DNA from 2 places in the Exiguobacterium acetylicum genome. Region 1 is predicted to be linked to the other one. Evidence: a T-box and tRNA genes for the amino acid it is inferred to sense, from the RefSeq annotation. Region 1 holds a T-box; the other holds one or more tRNA genes.

Region 1 (5,804 bases):
ACTTTATGCCAGAAGCGCGCATACAACAAGTGGAGAACGGCGTGTTCCGCACCACCAATATAAATATCGACTGGAAGCCAGTATTTTAATTTTTCTGGATCCGCGATCGCCTCTTCATTGTGCGGATCGATGAAACGAAGATAATACCAGCAGCTTCCGCCCCATTGTGGCATCGTATTCGTCTCACGACGCCCTTTCATTCCTGTTTCAGGATCCGTATAATCCAACCAGTCTTCCGCAAGCGCAAGTGGTGATTCGCCTGTACCAGACGGTTTGATTTCCGGAATGATTGGAAGTTCGAGCGGTAATTCCTCTTGGCTGAGTGTCTTCATCGAACCATCTTCCATATGAACGACTGGAATCGGCTCGCCCCAATACCGTTGACGACTGAACAACCAGTCGCGGAGACGATACGTGATTTTCTTACGTCCGACTTGATTCGTTTCGAGTTCAGCAATCATCGTCTCGATTGCTTCTTGTTTTCCAAGACCATCAAGCATATGCGAGTTGACGTGTTCGCCCTCTCCTGTATAGGCTGCTTCATCAACGTTTCCACCCGCGACGACTTCAACGATTGGCAAGTCGAATTGTTTCGCGAATTCATGGTCGCGCTCATCGTGTCCTGGAACCGCCATGATTGCACCCGTTCCGTACGAAGCAAGGACATAATCAGCGATCCAGATTGGAAGACGATCACCTGAGATTGGATTGACGGCGAAAGCACCCGTGAAGACGCCTGTTTTTTCCTTCGCTAAATCCGTCCGCTCGAGGTCTGACTTCGTTTGGACTTGCGAAATGTACGTATCGACGGCTTCCTTGTGATCTGCTGTCGTGATGTCAGCTACGAATGGATGCTCCGGCGCAAGCACGAGGTACGTCGCACCAAAGATCGTGTCCGGACGTGTCGTAAAGACCGTGACTTGTTTTTTGTGTCCATCAATCGTGAAATCGATCTCAGCACCTTCTGATTTCCCGATCCAGTTCCGTTGCATCTCTTTGACAGAATCCGGCCAATCAAGGTCATCGAGATCTTCAAGAAGACGATCCGCATATTCCGTGATTTTCAAGACCCATTGACGCATCGGGACACGCACGACCGGATGATTTCCGCGTTCCGATAATCCGTCGATGACTTCTTCATTCGCAAGAACGGTTCCAAGTGCTGGGCACCAGTTGACCGCTACTTCGTCCACGAACGCAAGTCCTTTCTCATACAACTTCGTAAAGATCCACTGTGTCCATTTGTAGTACTTCGGATCCGTCGTGTTGATTTCACGATCCCAGTCATAGGAGAATCCAAGTTCTTTCAACTGACGCTTGAACGTCTCGATGTTTTTCGCTGTGAATTCACGTGGGTCATTCCCTGTATCGAGGGCGTATTGCTCTGCTGGTAACCCGAACGCATCCCATCCCATCGGGTGCAAGACGTTGTATCCTTGCATCCGTTTCATACGTGCGAGGATATCGGTTGCTGTGTAGCCTTCCGGGTGACCGACGTGGAGTCCGGCACCTGACGGATACGGGAACATATCAAGGGCATAAAACCCTTCTTTTTCTGGATCTTCTGTCGTGACGAAGGCGTTGTCTTGATCCCAACGCGCCTGCCATTTTGGTTCGATTTCGCGATGATTGTACGGCATGTCTTTTCCTCCTCTAATCTAAAAAAACCGGTCCTCCGCCCCTAGGAATAGGGACGAAAGACCGGTTTGGCTTCCGCGGTACCACCCACGTTGTCTGTCTATGACAGACCGCTTGATTCACGGATAACGGTGTGAAAGACCGGATTCGCTACTACGACTTCACGAATCGTGCTCCCTGACGAGTTCACGGTTGTTACCGACTGGTTCGCACCTTCCACCAGCTCTCTTGACGGCACCTTTCCCCTACTACTTCAGTTCCATGCAATTGACTATCTTTTCCTAGTGTAATCTGTTTCTTCCTCAAGCGTCAACGCTTCCGTAAAATTTCCTCGATTTCTGCATGCGATCGCGCTACATGATCCGCTTGTTCTAGACGTTGCATCGGCATCCGATCATCGAGAAGCGCAATCACTTCCATGCCTGCTGCTTTAGCGCCGATCATCCCGTTCGCAGCGTCTTCAATGACGAGACAATCTTCAGGTGCGTGCCCGATTCGTGATGCTGCAAGATGAAAAATCGCAGGATCAGGCTTTGAACGCACGACTTCTTCCCCACTGACGTAATGTGTGATGGGAAGCTCATAATGACGGATGACGCGTTCGATTTTTTGAAGCGAACTCGAAGAGGCGATCCCGATATCGTAACCAAGAGACGCCGCTTGCTCGATGACTTGTTTGACTCCCTCTTTTAACCCACATTCCTCCGGTTTTGCATGAATTTGAAACAACCGATGTTCTTCTTCTAGTAACGCACTAGCTGTTTCTTTTAGCTGATGCTGGGTGACAAGCTCTTCCCACATCTCATCACCTGTTTTTCCCATGAACGTCGCATACTGAACCGGATCGAGCGGAATCGATAACGTTTTGAACATCTGCTGATGGACTTCAAAGTAGCGGATTTCACTATCTAAGATGACCCCATCCATATCAAAAATTAGACCTCGTTTTTTCAAGACACATCCCCCTCAATTGATCTATCATGATTTCAGCATATCAAAAAAACGACTACACGATGTAGTCGTTTCGCCTTCTTCATTTAGTTACTGTTTAACTTGTCGCCATTCGGACACTAGTTTGTCGGTAAGCCGGAAAATAATCCGAATCAGCATCTGATCCGTATCGTACACATAACTGATCGTATATAGCTGGCTGAAGAATCGATTTTCCTTGATGATACTCAAATAAACGATACCCGGTGTAACGGCATTTACTCTCAAAGAGACTATCCCGTTCTTGATATCCACCCCCGAGATGTTGTTCGACAAGACCGCGTGCTTTCGCCTGAAGAATTGCTTCGTACTCGAGTCGTTGATTCGGAAACATCTTCGCTTCGTCCCGCTTACACCCAATCAAATGACCGTGGGCATATTCTTTCCCAAGCAATACGAAGTATCCACCAACAGGTTCTCCGTCGATTTCCGCAATCAGTAACAATGGCTCACAGAGTGGATTTTCTTCAAATAATTGCTCAAAATAACTCGCCGTAAAATAGTAATGAGCCGAAGCATTCTTCCGGTCCATCGTTTCATGATACAACGCTACAAAGACAGGTAGGTCGTCTCGCGTTCCTGTTCTAACGGTTAAAGGAGAGGCAAGCGATTTGCGAATCATACTTCTCGTCTTCTTATGAAATGTCTGCATGATGTCCTCTAGTGAAGGGCGTAAATCGATACTCGTCGTATGACGGATGAAGGAGACTTTCGTCCAATCCCGCATGAAGCGTTCATTCCCCGTCAATGGATTAAAGCGAATCATTTCTGAGACAATCGCTTCTCGCTTTGCCCACCTTTCAAACAATAAGCGTGCATGCTGCATTTCAGTCGCAGTCAGTTGACCGATGATTTCCGGTCCACCATAGCCATACGGCGTGATGAGATCTGAATAAGGCGTATCAAAAATCCGGCGCTTCAAAAAGGGATAGAACAGTGTTCCTGCATCAGCTTCATAACGGAATAGCACCGCTTGCTCAGACGGTCTAGCGTTGAGCGTGACATATTGGTGACTGTAGAAGATATCAAGAGGCTGTTGCTGTACGTGTGTCGTCCAAGTTGCGGCATCTGTGATGAATTGACACCTTTCCATTCGTGCACCTCCAGTCAAAAAGAAGCAACGTTCATATGACCTTTCTTTTTCAAGTTCTTGATTAGAAAGTACCCGTTTCTTTGCCGAAATATTCCATATTATTAAATGTTTATTTTATGATTTTCAAACGAATGACGTAACAAAAGACAGCGGTCATAATGTCCGCTGTCTTACAGATGATGCTCATGATGTGATTTTAGGAATGGCACGAAGGAAGACGACGCCCGCTAACAGGATCAATCCAATCAATGTCAAGAAGACCGCTGACATACCGGATAAATCGTAGATCAACCCTCCAACGGTCGGACTGATCATCCGCCCCGCTGAAGCAGCAATATTGACGTACCCTTGGAATTCTCCTTCTTTTCCGATCGGCGCGAGTCTCGCTGCCATGGCAGGAACTGCTGGCCAGATGAACATCTCACCAATCGTCAAGATGATCATCGCGACGAGGAACATCTTGAAGCCGCCTGCGAACGGAACGATCAGATAAGACAAGAGGAAGATTCCTGTACCGGTCATCAATTGTCGCTTTAAGTCATCTCCAAACCAACGAAGAATTGGTGTTAGTAAAGGTTGTGCGAACACGATGAGTGCTCCGTTGATCGTCCAAAGAATCGAGTACTCGGAAATCGTGACACCGAGCGATTTCGTGTGTACGGCAAAGGTTCCTTGCCATTGCACATAAACGAACCAAAGTAAGGCATAACCAATCGAGACGAGCAACATCGTCCGTGCCGCACCGCGTGCAAGGGGTGTCCGTGTCGTTTCGATTTCATCATGCGCCGCATGCATCCGCGCCGGTGCCTGAATCCAGGACAAACCAACGAACAAAATGATGGCAAAGGCGATGTAGAGGACGAGATTGGCGATGAAGATGTACTGAATCGAAAAGGCAGCGATTTGACCACTGACTGCTGTCCCGAGCGCTACACCGACGTTTTGGGCGACATAGATCGCATTAAAGGCACGGCGCCCGCCTTCCGGCCAGATGACACCCGTCATCGCGTAGATCGTCGGAAAAACCATCCCACCGACGAATCCAATCAATCCAAGCATCGCGACGTATCCGAGGTACGTCTGATGAAACAGCAACAAGCCGACGGAAGACAGGACAAGTCCGATGACACTGATGACAAGCGTCTTCTTGCCACCGAGACGGTCAAACGCTTTTCCACCTAAGTAGTTTCCGACGATTGCTAAGGCCGAGTTGACGAACAATGCCATCCCTGCTTTTGTCATCGACTCTCCTAGATATTCATGAATATATAATGTATTAAACGGCCATAAAAAAGAGGATCCCGTCGTATTGATGGCCATCGCAAGGACGAGGATCCAGACCGCTTTTGGTAATTTTGGCATACCTGTGGTCCTCCTATTTCATTCTCAACCTTGCCACTTTACGCAATCCGTCCCCTAACTGTCAAGCCACTTCGCTTTTCGTCAACGAATCAAAAAATGATATAATGCAGAAAGAATCTTGCACATACTGAACCATTACTAGAAAAACAGACTATAGGAACAGGAGTCTATGCCATGTCACTTGCCCGTGTACTACCTTATACGAAACAATTACTCGAGTCCGTTATCGAGCCCGGAGACTGCGTCGTCGATATGACTGCCGGAAATGGACATGATACACAGTTTTTAGCAGAACGCGTTGGTCCAGAAGGAAGGGTCCTTGCGTTCGACGTCCAGGCACAAGCCATCGAGGAATCGACGCGACGTCTCGACGAAGCCGGAATGTTAGCACGTGTCGACCTTTATCATGAGAGCCACATCCATGTCGGTGCCCGTCTTTCGGACGAACAACGTCCTGTCCGCGCCGGTGTCTTCAATCTCGGATACCTGCCCGGAAGCGACAAATCAATCACGACGACAGGAGAAGAGACGCTCGAAGCACTCGATGCCCTCCTCCCGGTCCTCGCTCCCGGCGGTCTTGTCGTCCTCGTCGTCTATCACGGTCACCTGGAAGGAAAACGTGAACGCGATGCTGTCCTCGATTACGTCACAGCCCTTGATCAGCAAGATTATGCCGTTCTCCAGTATCGCTTCTTGAATCAACAAAATCATCCCCCGTTCA
Region 2 (5,804 bases), 870 kb from region 1:
AGGCACGCCATCACCCGTTAACGGGCTCTGACTACTTGTAGGCATACGGTTTCAGGATCTATTTCACTCCCCTTCCGGGGTGCTTTTCACCTTTCCCTCACGGTACTGGTTCACTATCGGTCACTAGGGAGTATTTAGCCTTGGGAGATGGTCCTCCCGGATTCCGACGGGGTTTCACGTGTCCCGCCGTACTCAGGATCCACTCTGGAGGGAAAACAGTTTCAGCTACAGGGCTGTCACCTTCTTCGGCCGACCTTTCCAGGTCCTTCACCTACTGTCTTCCTTTTTGACTCCGTATAGAGTGTCCTACAACCCCGAAGAGCATGCTCTCCGGTTTGGGCTGTTCCCGTTTCGCTCGCCGCTACTCAGGGAATCGCATTTGCTTTCTCTTCCTCCGGGTACTTAGATGTTTCAGTTCCCCGGGTCTGCCTCACGCTACGCTATGTATTCACGTAACATGTCCCATCCCATTACGGATGGTGGGTTCCCCCATTCGGAAATCTTCGGATCAAAGCATACTTACTGCTCCCCGAAGCATATCGCTGTTCGTCGCGTCCTTCATCGGCTCCTAGTGCCAAGGCATCCACCGTACGCCCTTCATACCTTGATCTAGCGTTGGTATTCTAAGAACACACGTCTTAAATGACATGGTTAATTAAAAGTTTGATGTCTTGTTGATGTCTTCAGTTTTCAAGGTGCGAGTGTCTCTATCGAGACTGAGAGACGAGCTCTCAAAACTGAACGATGGGCATGTCCCGTAAGGGACGTTTTCCTTAGAAAGGAGGTGATCCAGCCGCACCTTCCGATACGGCTACCTTGTTACGACTTCACCCCAATCATCTACCCCACCTTCGACGGCTGGCTCCTTGCGGTTACCTCACCGGCTTCGGGTGTTGCAAACTCTCGTGGTGTGACGGGCGGTGTGTACAAGACCCGGGAACGTATTCACCGCAGTATGCTGACCTGCGATTACTAGCGATTCCGACTTCATGCAGGCGAGTTGCAGCCTGCAATCCGAACTGGGAACGGCTTTATGGGATTGGCTCCACCTCGCGGTCTCGCTGCCCTTTGTACCGTCCATTGTAGCACGTGTGTAGCCCAACTCATAAGGGGCATGATGATTTGACGTCATCCCCACCTTCCTCCGGTTTGTCACCGGCAGTCTCCCTAGAGTGCCCAACTGAATGCTGGCAACTAAGGATAGGGGTTGCGCTCGTTGCGGGACTTAACCCAACATCTCACGACACGAGCTGACGACAACCATGCACCACCTGTCACCATTGTCCCCGAAGGGAAAACTTGATCTCTCAAGCGGTCAATGGGATGTCAAGAGTTGGTAAGGTTCTTCGCGTTGCTTCGAATTAAACCACATGCTCCACCGCTTGTGCGGGTCCCCGTCAATTCCTTTGAGTTTCAGCCTTGCGGCCGTACTCCCCAGGCGGAGTGCTTAATGCGTTAGCTTCAGCACTGAGGGGCGGAAACCCCCCAACACCTAGCACTCATCGTTTACGGCGTGGACTACCAGGGTATCTAATCCTGTTTGCTCCCCACGCTTTCGCGCCTCAGCGTCAGTTACAGACCAAAGAGTCGCCTTCGCCACTGGTGTTCCTCCACATCTCTACGCATTTCACCGCTACACGTGGAATTCCACTCTTCTCTTCTGTACTCAAGCCTTCCAGTTTCCAATGGCCCTCCCCGGTTGAGCCGGGGGCTTTCACATCAGACTTAAAAGGCCGCCTGCGCGCGCTTTACGCCCAATAATTCCGGACAACGCTTGCCACCTACGTATTACCGCGGCTGCTGGCACGTAGTTAGCCGTGGCTTTCTCGTAAGGTACCGTCAAGGTACGAGCATTTCCTCTCGTACGTGTTCTTCCCTTACAACAGAGTTTTACGATCCGAAAACCTTCATCACTCACGCGGCGTTGCTCCATCAGACTTTCGTCCATTGTGGAAGATTCCCTACTGCTGCCTCCCGTAGGAGTCTGGGCCGTGTCTCAGTCCCAGTGTGGCCGATCACCCTCTCAGGTCGGCTATGCATCGTCGCCTTGGTGGGCCGTTACCCCACCAACTAGCTAATGCACCGCAAGGCCATCTCAAGGTGACGCCGGAGCGCCTTTCATCAACGGACCATGCGGTCCGATGAACTATCCGGTATTAGCTCCGATTTCTCGGAGTTATCCCAATCCTTGAGGCAGGTTCCTTACGTGTTACTCACCCGTCCGCCGCTCATTCCGCTGCCTTCCCTCCGAAGAGTTCCGTCAGTTTCCTGCGCTCGACTTGCATGTATTAGGCACGCCGCCAGCGTTCGTCCTGAGCCAGGATCAAACTCTCCATGAAGTGTTTGACTTGCTCGTTGTGTGACCGAAGTCACGATTGACGAAGCTTGCGCTTCATTCGTTTTTGTATTCCGTAGAATACGATTTTTGCCTCATCGTTCAGTTTTCAAAGTTCGTCATAAAAATGGTGGAGCCTAGCGGGATCGAACCGCTGACCTCCTGCGTGCAAGGCAGGCGCTCTCCCAGCTGAGCTAAGGCCCCATTAAAGGGATGAAATTGAAGATGGTCGGGAAGACAGGATTCGAACCTGCGACCCCTTGGTCCCAAACCAAGTGCTCTACCAAGCTGAGCTACTTCCCGAAAATGCACCCTGAGAGATTCGAACTCCCGACCCCTTGATTCGTAGTCAAGTACTCTATCCAGCTGAGCTAAGGGTGCGGAATATAAGGATCAAACAGCAAACATCAAAATGAAAATGGTACCGAGGGCCGGAATCGAACCGGCACGGGGAAACCCCCGCAGGATTTTAAGTCCTGTGCGTCTACCAGTTCCGCCACCCCGGCAGGGATATAAAAGGTAGAACCTTCATTCATAATTGAATTCTGGTGATCATTGAAGATGAAAATGGTGCCGGCAACAGGAGTCGAACCCGCGACCTACTGATTACAAGTCAGTTGCTCTACCAGCTGAGCTACACCGGCAAGTGTAATAAAAATGGTGGAGGATGACGGGATCGAACCGCCGACCCCCTGCTTGTAAGGCAGGTGCTCTCCCAGCTGAGCTAATCCTCCATATGTATCGCCTGGCAGCGTCCTATCCTCACAGGGGGAAGCCCCCAACTACTTTCGGCGTTCAAGTGCTTAACTTCCGTGTTCGGCATGGGAACGGGTGTGACCACTTGGCTATCGCCACCAGACATTTATTATCTTAACATTATGTTCACATAACGTCAAGACTTTTTTTCGTTTTTTTGAAAGGCTCGCGCCCTCAAAACTGAAGTCATCAACAATGCATCTGCTAGAACAAGGCCTCGACCGATTAGTATCACTCAGCTCCACATGTCGCCATGCTTCCACCCGTGACCTATCTACCTCATCGTCTCTGAGGGGTCTTTCTTGATTACTCAAAGGGAAATCTCATCTTGGAGGGGGCTTCATGCTTAGATGCTTTCAGCATTTATCCCGTCCGCACGTAGCTACCCAGCGATGCTCCTGGCGGAACAACTGGTACACCAGCGGTGCGTCCATCCCGGTCCTCTCGTACTAAGGACAGCTCTCCTCAAATTTCCTGCGCCCACGACGGATAGGGACCGAACTGTCTCACGACGTTCTGAACCCAGCTCGCGTACCGCTTTAATGGGCGAACAGCCCAACCCTTGGGACCTACTCCAGCCCCAGGATGCGATGAGCCGACATCGAGGTGCCAAACCTCCCCGTCGATGTGGACTCTTGGGGGAGATCAGCCTGTTATCCCCAGGGTAGCTTTTATCCGTTGAGCGATGGCCCTTCCATGCGGAACCACCGGATCACTAAGCCCGACTTTCGTCCCTGCTCGACTTGTAGGTCTCGCAGTCAAGCTCCCTTCTGCCTTTGCGCTCTACGAATGATTTCCAACCATTCTGAGGGAACCTTTGGGCGCCTCCGTTACTGTTTAGGAGGCGACCGCCCCAGTCAAACTACCCGCCTGACACGGTCCTCCAGCCGGATCACGGCTGCGAGTTAGAGACTCTATGCATGAAGGGCGGTATCCCAAGGGTGACTCCTCCGAAGCTGGCGCTCCGGGCTCGACGTCTCCCGCCTATCCTGTACATCATGCACAAAGCCTCAATATCAGGCTGTAGTAAAGCTCCATGGGGTCTTTCCGTCCTGTCGCGGGTAACCTGCATCTTCACAGGTACTATGATTTCACCGGGTCTCTCGTTGAGACAGTGCCCAAATCGTTACGCCTTTCGTGCGGGTCGGAACTTACCCGACAAGGAATTTCGCTACCTTAGGACCGTTATAGTTACGGCCGCCGTTTACTGGGGCTTCGGTTCAAAGCTTCGCTTGCGCTAACCCATCCCCTTAACCTTCCAGCACCGGGCAGGCGTCAGCCCCTATACGTCATCTTGCGATTTAGCAGAGACCTGTGTTTTTGCTAAACAGTCGTTTGGGCCTATTCACTGCGGCTCTACTCATGTAGAGCGTCCCTTCTCCCGAAGTTACGGGACCATTTTGCCGAGTTCCTTAACGAGAGTTATCCCGCGCGTCTTAGAATTCTCATCTCGCCTACCTGTGTCGGTTTACGGTACTGGCGCCTTCCCCCTCACTAGAGGCTTTTCTTGGCAGTGTGAAATCGTGACCTACGTCCCTACGGGACTCCGCATCGTTCCTTGACTTTGATGCCTGACGGATTTGCCAATCAGACGGTCTTGAAACTTGCACATGCACTTCCATCCGCATGCGTCACTATCCTCCTGCGTCCCCCCATTGTTCAAACGGTGGATCGGCGGTACAGGAATATCAACCTGTTATCCATCGCCTACGCCTTTCGGCCTCGGCTTAGGTCCAGACTAACCCTGAGCGGACGAGCCTTCCTCAGGAAACCTTGGGCTTTCGACGGAGGGGATTCTCACCCCTCTTTTCGCTACTCACACCGGCATTCTCACTTCCAAACGCTCCACTGCTCCTTCCGGTACAGCTTCACAGCGGTTTGGAACGCTCCCCTACCATTCCTTACGGAATCCGCAGCTTCGGTGGTATGTTTAGCCCCGTTACATTTTCGGCGCGGCGCCACTCGACTAGTGAGCTATTACGCACTCTTTGAATGGTGGCTGCTTCTAAGCCAACATCCTAGCTGTCTAGGCAGCGCCACATCCTTTTCCACTTAACATACACTTTGGGACCTTAGCTGGCGGTCTGGGCTGTTTCCCTCTTGACTACGGATCTTATCACTCGCAGTCTGACTCCCGAGTATAAGTTGCTGGCATTCGGAGTTTAACTGAATTCGGTAACCCTGTGGGGGCCCCTAGTCCAATCAGTGCTCTACCTCCAGAACTCTCAACCTCGAGGCTAGCCCTAAAGCTATTTCGGGGAGAACCAGCTATCTCCAGGTTCGATTGGCATTTCACCGCTACCCACACCTCATCCCCGCACTTTTCAACGTGCGTGGGTTCGGACCTCCAGTCAGTGTTACCTGACCTTCATCCTGGACATGGGTAGATCACCTGGTTTCGGGTCTACGACAACGCACTGAACGCCCTGTTCAGACTCGCTTTCGCTACGGCTCCGCCTCATCGGCTTAACCTCGCGCGTTATCGTAACTCGCCGGTTCATTCTACAAAAGGCACGCCATCACCCGTTAACGGGCTCTGACTACTTGTAGGCATACGGTTTCAGGATCTATTTCACTCCCCTTCCGGGGTGCTTTTCACCTTTCCCTCACGGTACTGGTTCACTATCGGTCACTAGGGAGTATTTAGCCTTGGGAGATGGTCCTCCCGGATTCCGACGGGGTTTCACGTGTCCCGCCGTACTCAGGATCCACT

What was found. The T-box of region 1 lies ahead of leuS (leucine--tRNA ligase). A T-box ahead of a tRNA ligase gene usually reads a tRNA of that ligase, here a tRNA-Leu.
Region 2: it has a tRNA-Leu gene. The T-box ahead of leuS (leucine--tRNA ligase) is inferred to sense a tRNA for this amino acid. The anticodon was not compared.

Annotation. Positions count from the first base shown of each region.
Region 1 covers NZ_CP082333.1:2,419,337-2,425,140, forward strand. Annotated here, with positions in the region: gene leuS (leucine--tRNA ligase) at 1-1,640, opposite strand, end outside; T-box leader at 1,687-1,909, opposite strand; gene K7G97_RS12585 (HAD family hydrolase) at 1,948-2,592, opposite strand; gene K7G97_RS12590 (peptidoglycan bridge formation glycyltransferase FemA/FemB family protein) at 2,687-3,721, opposite strand; gene K7G97_RS12595 (MDR family MFS transporter) at 3,905-5,083, opposite strand; gene K7G97_RS12600 (tRNA 5-(aminomethyl)-2-thiouridylate-methyltransferase MnmM) at 5,237-5,804, shown strand, end outside.
Region 2 covers NZ_CP082333.1:83,864-89,667, reverse strand. Annotated here, with positions in the region: rRNA gene K7G97_RS00510 (23S ribosomal RNA) at 1-610, opposite strand, end outside; rRNA gene K7G97_RS00505 (16S ribosomal RNA) at 778-2,339, opposite strand; tRNA gene K7G97_RS00500 (tRNA-Ala) at 2,464-2,539, opposite strand; tRNA gene K7G97_RS00495 (tRNA-Pro) at 2,562-2,638, opposite strand; tRNA gene K7G97_RS00490 (tRNA-Arg) at 2,643-2,716, opposite strand; tRNA gene K7G97_RS00485 (tRNA-Leu) at 2,755-2,841, opposite strand; tRNA gene K7G97_RS00480 (tRNA-Thr) at 2,904-2,979, opposite strand; tRNA gene K7G97_RS00475 (tRNA-Val) at 2,994-3,069, opposite strand; rRNA gene rrf (5S ribosomal RNA) at 3,079-3,194, opposite strand; rRNA gene K7G97_RS00465 (23S ribosomal RNA) at 3,297-5,804, opposite strand, start outside.